DNA from 3 places in the Streptomyces sp. NPDC021093 genome. Region 2 is predicted to be linked to each of the others. Evidence: riboswitches for the same ligand, from Rfam matches in the RefSeq annotation. Region 2 holds a riboswitch; each other region holds the start of a gene.
The links. A riboswitch is a leader RNA that binds a small molecule or an ion and turns the genes downstream of it on or off. The one in region 2 is predicted to bind thiamine pyrophosphate.
Positions count from the first base shown of each region.

Region 1 (3,268 bases), on a different contig from region 2:
GCCGCTCCGTCATGTGTCCCCGGCCCGCCTCAGCCCTTGCGGCGCCTTCCGCGTCCGCCGCGTACCGGCGCCGGATTGGAGGCGGCACCCGAGCGGTCGGCGGAGACGACCAGGGCGGCGAGCGCGGTGGTCACCGGCACGGAGGCCACCAGGCCGATCGAGCCGACCAGGGTGCGGACGATCTCCTCCGCGACGAGCTCGCTGTTGGCGACCGTACCGACGCTGCTCTGGGCGATCGAGAACAGCAGCAGCAGAGGGAGGGCGGCGCCCGCGTAGGCGAGGACAAGGGTGTTGACGACCGAGGCGATGTGGTCGCGGCCGATGCGGATGGCCGCCCGGTACAGGGCGCGCGGGCCCATCGTCGGGTCGGCCTGGTGCAGCTCCCAGACGGCGGAGGTCTGGGTGACCGTCACGTCGTCGAGGACGCCGAGCGAGCCGATGATGACGCCCGCGAGGAGCAGGCCGCTCATGTCGATGGAGGGGTAGAGGGTGTGGATCAGGCCGGTGTTGTCGTCGATGTTGCCGGACAGGAACGCCCATCCGATGAACAGCGAGCCGAGCAGTCCGATCAGCAGCAGCGAGATGAGGGTGCCGACGACGGCGACGGAGGTGCGCGCGGTGAGTCCGTGACAGGCGTAGAGCGCGATCAGCATGATCGCGCTGGCCCCGACCACCGCCACGATCAGCGGATTCGAGCCCTGGAGGATCGCGGGCAGGATGAACAGGGTCAGGATCGCGAAGGACGCGACGAGCGCGACCAGCGCCATGACGCCCTTCAGCCGGCCGACGACGACGACCGCGAGGGCGAAGATCCCGGCGAGCAGGGTGAGCGGAAACTTCCGGTCCACGTCGGTGACGGAGTACTGGAGCTCGCGGGGCGCGTCCGGGGCGTACGCGACGACGACTCCCTGACCCTGCTTCAGCTGCCGGGACGCGCTGGGCTGGACGATCTCGGTGAAGGTGCGGCCCTTGTCCGCGCCGGTGACGACCTCGACCGTCGCCTTCTTGCAGTCGTCCTTGGTGCCGTCGCCGCTCTGTGGTGACGACGGGTCGGCCTGCGCCTGCGGCTGCGGCTGCTCCGGCGTCGGGGCGACGTTGGCGCCCTTGCAGTCGATGGTGTCGACCTTCACGACAGTGCCCTGCTCGGTCTGCCGGTCGAAGCCCACCCCGGTGCGCTCGTGGGCCGGTGCGCCGCCCGGCCACAGGATCGCGAGCCCGACGAGTACCGCGGTGGCGAAGGGAATCAGCACCGCCGCGATCACCTTGCGCAAGTGCTTGGAGACCGGTGCCGCAGGGCCGTGACTGTGGCTGTGGCCGTGCGAATGAGCAGGTGGGGGTGGGGTCTCTGGGGGCGTCGGCAGGGACGGCGGCTGTGGTGGGGTCACCGCCCGATCATCGCAAGAACGAGGGGGGCCCTCTGTTCAGCGCGCCCGGCATGGCGTTAGCGTGGGGGCACCTTTGCACACGCGGGAGCTCGGAGCACCGGGCTGAGAGGGCGCTGACCTCCGTACACATACGTACGGAAGAGGCTGCGTCGACCGCCGAACCTGTTACCGGGTAATGCCGGCGTAGGGAGTAGGTCTCATGACCACGATGGATGCACGCACGCCTGCCTCCGCCCAGGACGGGCGCACGCCCGGCTGGCACAAGGGGTACGTCGAAGGATCGCGCCCGGACCTGAAGGTGCCGGTCCGTCAGGTGCACCTGACCAACGGGAAGGACGTGACGCTGTACGACACGTCCGGCCCGTACACCGACCCGAACATCGAGACGGACGTGCGGCGCGGCCTGGCCCCGCTGCGCGAGAACTGGATCATCGGGCGCGGTGACACCGAGGAGTACGCGGGCCGCCCGGTCCGCCCCGAGGACGACGGCATCAAGCACACGTTCCCGCGCGGGGGCCTGAAGAACCTCGACGCGGTCTTCCCCGGCCGCCCGCGCCAGCCCCGCCGGGGCCGCGACGGGGCAGCGGTCAGCCAGCTCGCGTACGCGCGGCGCGGGGAGATCACGCCGGAGATGGAGTACGTGGCGATCCGGGAGAACGTCTCCCCCGAGGTCGTACGGGAGGAGATCGCCGCAGGTCGCGCGGTGCTTCCCGCGAACGTGAACCACCCGGAGATCGAGCCGATGATCATCGGCAAGCGGTTCCTGGTGAAGGTCAACGCCAACATCGGCAACTCCGCGGTCACTTCCTCCATCGAGGAGGAGGTGGACAAGATGACCTGGGCGACCAAGTGGGGTGCCGACACGGTCATGGACCTGTCCACCGGCCGCAACATCCACACCACCCGCGAGTGGATCCTGCGCAACGCACCCGTCCCGATCGGCACCGTCCCGCTCTACCAGGCGCTGGAGAAGGTCGACGGCCGTGCCGAGGCCCTGACCTGGGAGGTCTACAAGGACACGGTCATCGAGCAGGCCGAGCAGGGTGTGGACTACATGACCGTCCACGCGGGCGTGCGTCTCGCGTACGTACCCCTGACGGCGCGCCGCAAGACGGGCATCGTCTCGCGCGGAGGGTCGATCATGGCGGCCTGGTGCCTGGCGCACCACAAGGAGTCGTTCCTGTACGAGAACTTCGAGGAGCTCTGCGAGATCCTCGCGGCCTACGACGTGACCTACTCACTGGGCGACGGGCTGCGGCCCGGCTCGATCGCGGACGCCAACGACGAGGCGCAGTTCGCGGAGTTGAAGACGCTCGGGGAACTCAACACGATCGCCAAGCGTTTCAACGTACAGACCATGATCGAGGGCCCGGGACACGTCCCGATGCACAAGATCAAGGAGAACATCGACCTTCAGCAGGAGATCTGCGAGGAGGCGCCGTTCTACACGCTCGGCCCGCTGACGACCGATGTGGCCCCCGCCTACGACCACATCACCTCCGGCATCGGCGCCGCGATGATCGCCTGGTGGGGCACCGCGATGCTCTGCTACGTGACCCCCAAGGAGCACCTGGGGCTGCCCAACCGGGACGACGTGAAGACCGGCGTCATCACCTACAAGATCGCTGCGCATGCGGCGGACCTCGCCAAGGGCCACCCGGGTGCGCAGGAGTGGGACGACGCGCTGAGCGACGCCCGGTTCGAGTTCCGGTGGGAGGACCAGTTCAACCTGGCCCTCGACCCGGACACGGCCCGGGAGTTCCACGACGAGACACTCCCTGCCGAACCGGCGAAGACGGCGCACTTCTGCTCCATGTGCGGGCCGAAATTCTGCTCGATGAAGATCTCGCACGACATCCGGCGTGAGCACGGGGGGACGGCGG
Region 1 covers NZ_JBIRQJ010000004.1:188,088-191,355, reverse strand. The annotation lists gene ACH4SP_RS13330 (YibE/F family protein) at 30-1,361, opposite strand; TPP riboswitch at 1,457-1,592, shown strand; gene thiC (phosphomethylpyrimidine synthase ThiC) at 1,585-3,268, shown strand, end outside.
Region 1: linked by a shared signal. The riboswitch ahead of thiC (phosphomethylpyrimidine synthase ThiC) and the one ahead of ACH4SP_RS33540 (thiamine ABC transporter substrate binding subunit) in region 2 are both predicted to bind thiamine pyrophosphate.

Region 2 (3,268 bases):
CGTCGCGCCCCGCGGAGCCAAGAAGCCCCCGCGGCACCTCGCCGACCTCACGCCCGCCGAGCGCAAGGAGGCCGTGGCCGAGATCGGTGAGAAGCCGTTCCGCGCCAAGCAGCTGTCCCAGCACTACTTCGCGCGGTACGCGCACGACCCGGCGGAGTGGACCGACATCCCGGCCGGTTCGCGGGAGAAGCTGCGCGAGGCGCTGCTGCCCGAGCTGATGACGGTCGTGCGCCATCTGTCGACCGACCAGGAGACCACGCGCAAGACGCTGTGGAAGATGCACGACGGGACGCTCGTCGAGTCCGTGCTGATGCGCTACCCGGACCGGGTGACGATGTGCATCTCGTCGCAGGCGGGCTGCGGCATGAACTGCCCGTTCTGTGCGACCGGACAGGCCGGTCTCGACCGGAACCTGTCGACCGCGGAGATCGTGCACCAGATCGTGGACGGCATGCGCGCGCTGCGCGACGGCGAGGTTCCGGGCGGGCCCGCGCGGCTGTCGAACATCGTCTTCATGGGGATGGGCGAGCCGCTCGCCAACTACAAGCGCGTCGTCGGCGCGATCCGTCGGCTGACCGACCCCGAGCCGGACGGCCTCGGCCTTTCGCAGCGCGGGATCACCGTCTCCACGGTGGGCCTGGTGCCCGCGATGCTGCGGTTCGCCGACGAGGGCTTCAAGTGCCGCCTCGCCGTGTCGCTGCACGCCCCGGACGACGAGCTGCGCGACACCCTGGTGCCGGTCAACACGCGCTGGAAGGTGCGGGAGGTGCTGGACGCCGCGTGGGAGTACGCGGAGAAGTCCGGCCGCCGGATCTCCATCGAGTACGCGCTGATCCGCGACATCAACGACCAGGCGTGGCGCGGTGACCTGCTGGGCCGGCTGCTCAAGAACAAGCGGGTGCACGTCAACCTGATCCCGCTGAACCCGACGCCGGGCTCCAAGTGGACGGCCTCGCGCCCCGAGGACGAGAAGGCGTTCGTCGAGGCGATCGCGGCGCACGGGGTGCCGGTGACCGTGCGGGACACCCGTGGCCAGGAGATCGACGGGGCCTGCGGCCAGCTGGCGGCGTCCGAGCGCTAGCACGTTCGCGCCTGGTTGTACGCTGGGCCGCACATTTGCATATTCCGACAGGGGAGCGCCACAGCGCTGAGAGTGCAGTCCTCTACTGCAGACCCTCTGAACCTTGCCCAGGTCATTCTGGGTAGGAAGTTCGGTCGTTACTCAAGCTGTTGCGCCCTGCCCACCTTTCCCGAGGTGGGCAGGGCCGCGTCTCTTCCTGGTCATTCCAGGAGGAATTCACCAGTGAGCACCATCAAGCCAGTGAGCAGCATCAAGAGGCTCGCGGCGATCTCCGTGGCCGCCGCGCTCGGCGTCAGTACGCTCGCCGCCTGCGGCGGTTCGTCCGACGGCGGCAAGAAGGCCGACGGGGCCGGTTCCAAGACGGTCACCCTGGTCAGCCACGACTCGTTCGCCGTCTCGCCCGCGGTGCTGAAGGCGTTCACCCAGCAGACCGGTTACACGGTCAAGGTGCTGAAGAGCGGGGACGCGGGGGCCGCCCTCAACCAGGAGATCCTGACCAAGGGCTCGCCGCGCGGCGACGTCTTCTTCGGCGTCGACAACACCCTCCTCTCGCGCGCGCTCGACAACGGTCTGTTCCAGCCGTACGAGGCGAAGGGCCTGGACCGCGTACCCGCGGACCTCCAGCTCGACAAGGGCGAGCACCGGGTGACGCCGATCGACACCGGCGACATCTGCGTCAACTACGACAAGAAGTACTTCGCCGACAAGAAGCTCGCGCCACCGAAGTCGCTCGACGACCTGGTCAAGCCCGCGTACAAGAACCTCCTCGTCACCGAGAACGCCGCGACCTCGTCGCCGGGGCTCGGCTTCCTGCTCGCGACCGCCGGACAGTACGGCGACGACGGCTGGCAGGGCTACTGGCAGAAGCTCAAGGACAACGGCGTCAAGGTCGTCGACGGCTGGGAGCAGGCGTACAACGAGGAGTTCTCGGGGTCAGCGGGCGGCAAGAAGGCGAAGGCGGAGCGGCCGCTCGTCGTGTCGTACGCCTCCAGCCCGCCGGTCGAGGTGCTGTTCGCCGACCCGAAGCCGAAGGAGGCGCCGACCGGTGTCGCCACCGGGACCTGCTTCCGGCAGGTCGAGTTCGCCGGGCTGCTCGACGGCGCGAAGAACGAGGCGGGCGGCAAGGCGCTCCTCGACTTCCTCATCGGCAAGCAGTTCCAGGAGGACCTGCCGCTGAAGATGTTCGTCAACCCGGCGGTCAAGGACACCAGGCTGCCCGAGGTGTACGCCAAGTTCGGCGCGGTCGTCGACAAGCCGCTGACGGTGGAGCCCAAGAAGATCGCCGACAAGCGTGAGCAGTGGGTCAAGTCGTGGTCCTCGCTGGTGAAGAAGTAAGGAAGGTCCGACCGGGCGCCCGTGCCGGCGCCCGGCGGGGCTCTTGGCGCGGGAGCGCGGTGCGGCTGGCTCTGATGGCCGTGCCCGTCGCGTTCTTCGGGCTGTTCTTCGCCTACCCGGTCGTCGCCATCGTGGGGCGCGGGCTGAAGTCCGGCGGTGCCTGGCAGCTCGGCCGGATCGGCGAGGTGCTGGGCGACCCGGACATCCTCGGCGTGCTGTGGTTCACCACCTGGCAGGCGCTCGCCTCGACGGCGCTCACGCTGGTGCTTGCGCTGCCCGCGGCGTACGTCTTCGCCCGCTTCGACTTTCCGGGCAAGCAGCTGCTGCGGGCCGTGGTGACCGTGCCGTTCGTGCTGCCCACCGTGGTCGTCGGCACCGCCTTCCTGGCGGTGCTCGGGCGCGGCGGGCTCCTCGACGAGCTGTGGGGGATGCGGCTCGACACCACCGTGTGGGCGATCCTGCTGGCCCATGTCTTCTTCAACTACGCGGTGGTCGTACGGACCGTGGGCGGGCTGTGGTCGCAGCTCGACCCCCGGCAGGAGGAGGCCGCACGGGTGCTCGGCGCGGGGCGCTTCGCGGCCTGGCGGCGGGTGACCCTGCCGGCGCTCGCGCCCGCGGTGGCCGCCGCCGGACTGATGGTGTTCCTGTTCACCTTCACCTCCTTCGGCGTCGTACAGATCCTGGGCGGGCCCGCCTACTCCACCCTGGAGGTGGAGGTCTACCGGCAGACCGCGCAGCTCCTCGACCTGCCGACCGCGGCCGTGCTGACGCTGGTGCAGTTCGCGGCGGTGGGCGCGATCCTCGCCGTGCACGCGTGGACGGTGCGGCGGCGGGAGAGCGCGCTGAAGCTCG
Region 2 covers NZ_JBIRQJ010000012.1:189,477-192,744, forward strand. The annotation lists gene rlmN (23S rRNA (adenine(2503)-C(2))-methyltransferase RlmN) at 1-1,081, shown strand, start outside; TPP riboswitch at 1,121-1,227, shown strand; gene ACH4SP_RS33540 (thiamine ABC transporter substrate binding subunit) at 1,322-2,416, shown strand; gene ACH4SP_RS33545 (ABC transporter permease) at 2,491-3,268, shown strand, end outside.

Region 3 (3,268 bases), on a different contig from region 2:
CCGAACTGCTCGGACCAGAAGTACGGCACGGGGTCGTAGGGCAGCGGGGCGCCGCCCAGGATGTTCGCGGCGACCGTGCGCGGACCCTGGAGCGCGTTGTCCCAGTGGTGCACGAGCAGCCGGGTGCCGTACCGCCCGGAGGGGAAGGAGGCGCAGTCCCCGACCGCGTACACGTCGGGGACGGAGGTGCGCAGGTGCGCGTCCGCGGTGACGGAGCCGTCCGGGCCGAGCGCGATGCCGGAGCCCTTCAGCCAGGCCGTCGCGGGTCTGGCGCCGACACCGACGAGGACGGCGCCGGCCGGGATGCGGCGGCCGTCGGCGAGGAGCACGGTGCCCGGCTCGACCGCCGCCACGCGCGCGTGGGTGAGGAGCTCGGCGCCGGCCTCGGCGTACCAGGCGGCCATCGGGGCGGCGATCTCGGCGGGCATCGTCCCGGCGAGCGGCCGGTCGGCGGCCTCCACGACGGTGACGGTGCAGCCCGCCTCCCTCGCGGCGGTGGTGAACTCGGCGCCGATCCAGCCCGCGCCGACCACCACCACGTCGTGCTGCGCGTCCAGCACGGGGCGCAGCCGCCGCGCGTCGTCGACGGTGCGCAGCAGGTGGACGCCGGGGACGCCCGAGGTGCCGGGAAGGGTGACGGGGTCCGCCCCGGTGGCGAGTACCAGGGCGTCGTACGGAACCGGCCCCGCGGGGGTGTCGATCTCGTGGTCCGCCGGGCGCACTCCGGTGACGTCGAGCCCCAGCCGGAGCTCGACGCCGAGCGCGTCGAAGTCGACCTCGAAGGCCGATCCCTCGGCCTTGCCGAGCAGCACCGCCTTGGACAGCGGCGGCCGGTCGTACGGCGGGTGGGGCTCGGCCCCGATGAGTGTGATCCGGCCGTCGAAACCCTGCTCCCGCAGGGCCACGGCGGTCTGCACACCGGCCATTCCCGCGCCGACGACGACGATTCGCTTCTGCTCGCTCACCCGACCACCTTACGTATCTGACACACAGTCAGGACTGGAGTTCCTCGACGACGCTCGTACCGCTGCCCTCCTGGGACTCCCATGCCCAGCTCTCCTCCAGCCGAACGCGGCCGTCCACGAGCAGCACGACCCGGGACAGGCAATGTCCGGACGAGGTCGTTCCGTCCTGCTTCAGCTGTACGTACCTGAAGTCGAGCCGGTCCCCCGCGCGCGTGCCGACGAGGTGCCCGCGCACGACGTCCCCGCCCGCGTAATCGGCCCAGATCCGGCCGTCCTGCTCGTGGTAGGTGAAGCGGGTGCGGGTGCCGACCTGCCCCGGGGCCTGGTCGGCGACCGGTGCGAGGACGAGTCCGTCGAGCGAACGGGGCACGGGGTGCTCCCTCACAGTCTGTTGAACCCAAGGACTAGTCTGGTCACCGTACAAGCACTCACGGGAGCCCGGCCGACCGGGCTGAGAGGGAGGCTGACCGGGCCTCCGACCGTACGAACCTGATCCGGGTCATGCCGGCGAAGGGAGGGGCTGGACGCCCATGCAGACTTCCCCACACGTTTCTGAGCAACGGCCGTACGACGTCCTGGTGATCGGCGGCGGAATCATCGGCCTCGTCACGGCCTGGCGGGCCGCGCAGCGCGGGCTGCGCACGGTGCTCGCCGACCCCGCACCCGGCGGCGGCGCCGCCCGGGTGGCGGCCGGAATGCTGGCGGCCGTCACCGAACTCCACTACGGCGAGCAGACCCTGCTCGGCCTCAACCTCGCCTCCGCCCGCCGCTATCCGGACTTCGTGACGGAGCTGGAGGAGGCGTCGGGGCAGGACACCGGCTACCGCGCGTGCGGCACTCTCGCGGTGGCCCTGGACGCCGACGACCGGGCCCACCTGCGCGAACTGCACACCCTGCAGCGGCAGTCGGGCCTGGAGTCGGAGTGGCTGAGCGGGCGCGACTGCCGCCGGCTTGAGCCGATGCTCGCGCCGGGCGTGCGCGGCGGACTGCGGGTGGACGGCGACCACCAGATCGACCCGAGGCGGCTGGCAGCGGCCCTTCTGGCGGCCTGCGAGCGGGCCGGGGTGGTTCTGCACCGTACGACGGCCGAGCGGCTTTCCGTCGTACGGGAGAGGGCGGCGGGCGCGCTGCTGGCCGACGGCACCGAGGTCGCCGCCGACCAGGTGGTGCTCGCCACCGGTTCGCTCAGCGGGCGGCTCCCCGGAGTGCCTCAAGAGGTGCTGCCGCCGGTGCGCCCGGTCAAGGGACAGGTACTGCGGCTGACGGTGCCGCCCGCGTACGCGCCGTTCCTGAGCCGTACGGTGCGCGCCGTGGTGCGCGGCAGTCACGTCTATCTGGTGCCGCGCGAGAACGGCGAGCTGGTCGTCGGCGCGACCTCGGAGGAGCTCGGCTGGGACACCACCGTCACGGCGGGCGGCGTCTACGAGCTGCTGCGCGACGCCCACGAGCTCGTCCCCGGCATCACCGAGCTCCCGCTCACCGAGACCCGGGCCGGACTGCGCCCCGGCTCCCCCGACAACGCCCCGCTGCTCGGCCCCACCGCCCTGCCGGGCCTGCTGCTCGCCACCGGGCACTACCGCAACGGGGTGCTGCTGACCCCGGTCACCGGGGACGTCATGGCGGACGTGCTGACCACCGGCGAACTCCCCGAGGAGGCGAGGGCGTTCACCCCGCGCCGCTTCGCCTCCGAACCCGTACGACAGGAACAGCAGGACCGACAGGACCGACAGGAGCAGCCCGTATGAGCACCCCGGTGAACGTGTCCGTGAACGGCGAGGGGCACGAGGTCTCCGCCGGTACCACCCTCGGCGACCTCGTCGCGACGCTCACGCGCGCGCACGCGGGCGTGGCCGCCGCGCTCAACGAAACAGTGGTGCCGCGCGGCCGGTGGGCGGCCACCGCCCTCGCCGAGGGCGACCGCGTCGAAGTGCTCACCGCGGTCCAGGGAGGCTGACGACATGGCAGACGATCTCTTCGAACTGGGCGGCGCCAGCTTCTCGTCCCGGCTCATCATGGGGACGGGCGGCGCGCCCAGCCTGGAGGTGCTGGAGCGGTCGCTCGTCGCGTCCGGGACCGAGCTGACGACGGTGGCGATGCGAAGGCTCGATCCGTCCGTGCGGGGCTCCGTGCTGTCCGTGCTGGAGAAGCTGGGCATCCGGGTGCTGCCCAACACGGCCGGCTGCTACACGGCGGGCGAGGCCGTGCTCACGGCCCGGCTCGCGCGCGAGGCGCTGGGCACGGACTGGGTGAAGCTGGAGGTCATCGCCGACGAGCGGACCCTGCTGCCCGACCCGGTCGAGCTG
Region 3 covers NZ_JBIRQJ010000005.1:228,805-232,072, reverse strand. The annotation lists gene ACH4SP_RS17120 (NAD(P)/FAD-dependent oxidoreductase) at 1-926, opposite strand, end outside; gene ACH4SP_RS17115 (hypothetical protein) at 994-1,335, opposite strand; TPP riboswitch at 1,386-1,498, shown strand; gene thiO (glycine oxidase ThiO) at 1,496-2,710, shown strand; gene thiS (sulfur carrier protein ThiS) at 2,707-2,919, shown strand; gene ACH4SP_RS17100 (thiazole synthase) at 2,924-3,268, shown strand, end outside.
Region 3: linked by a shared signal. The riboswitch ahead of thiO (glycine oxidase ThiO) and the one ahead of ACH4SP_RS33540 (thiamine ABC transporter substrate binding subunit) in region 2 are both predicted to bind thiamine pyrophosphate.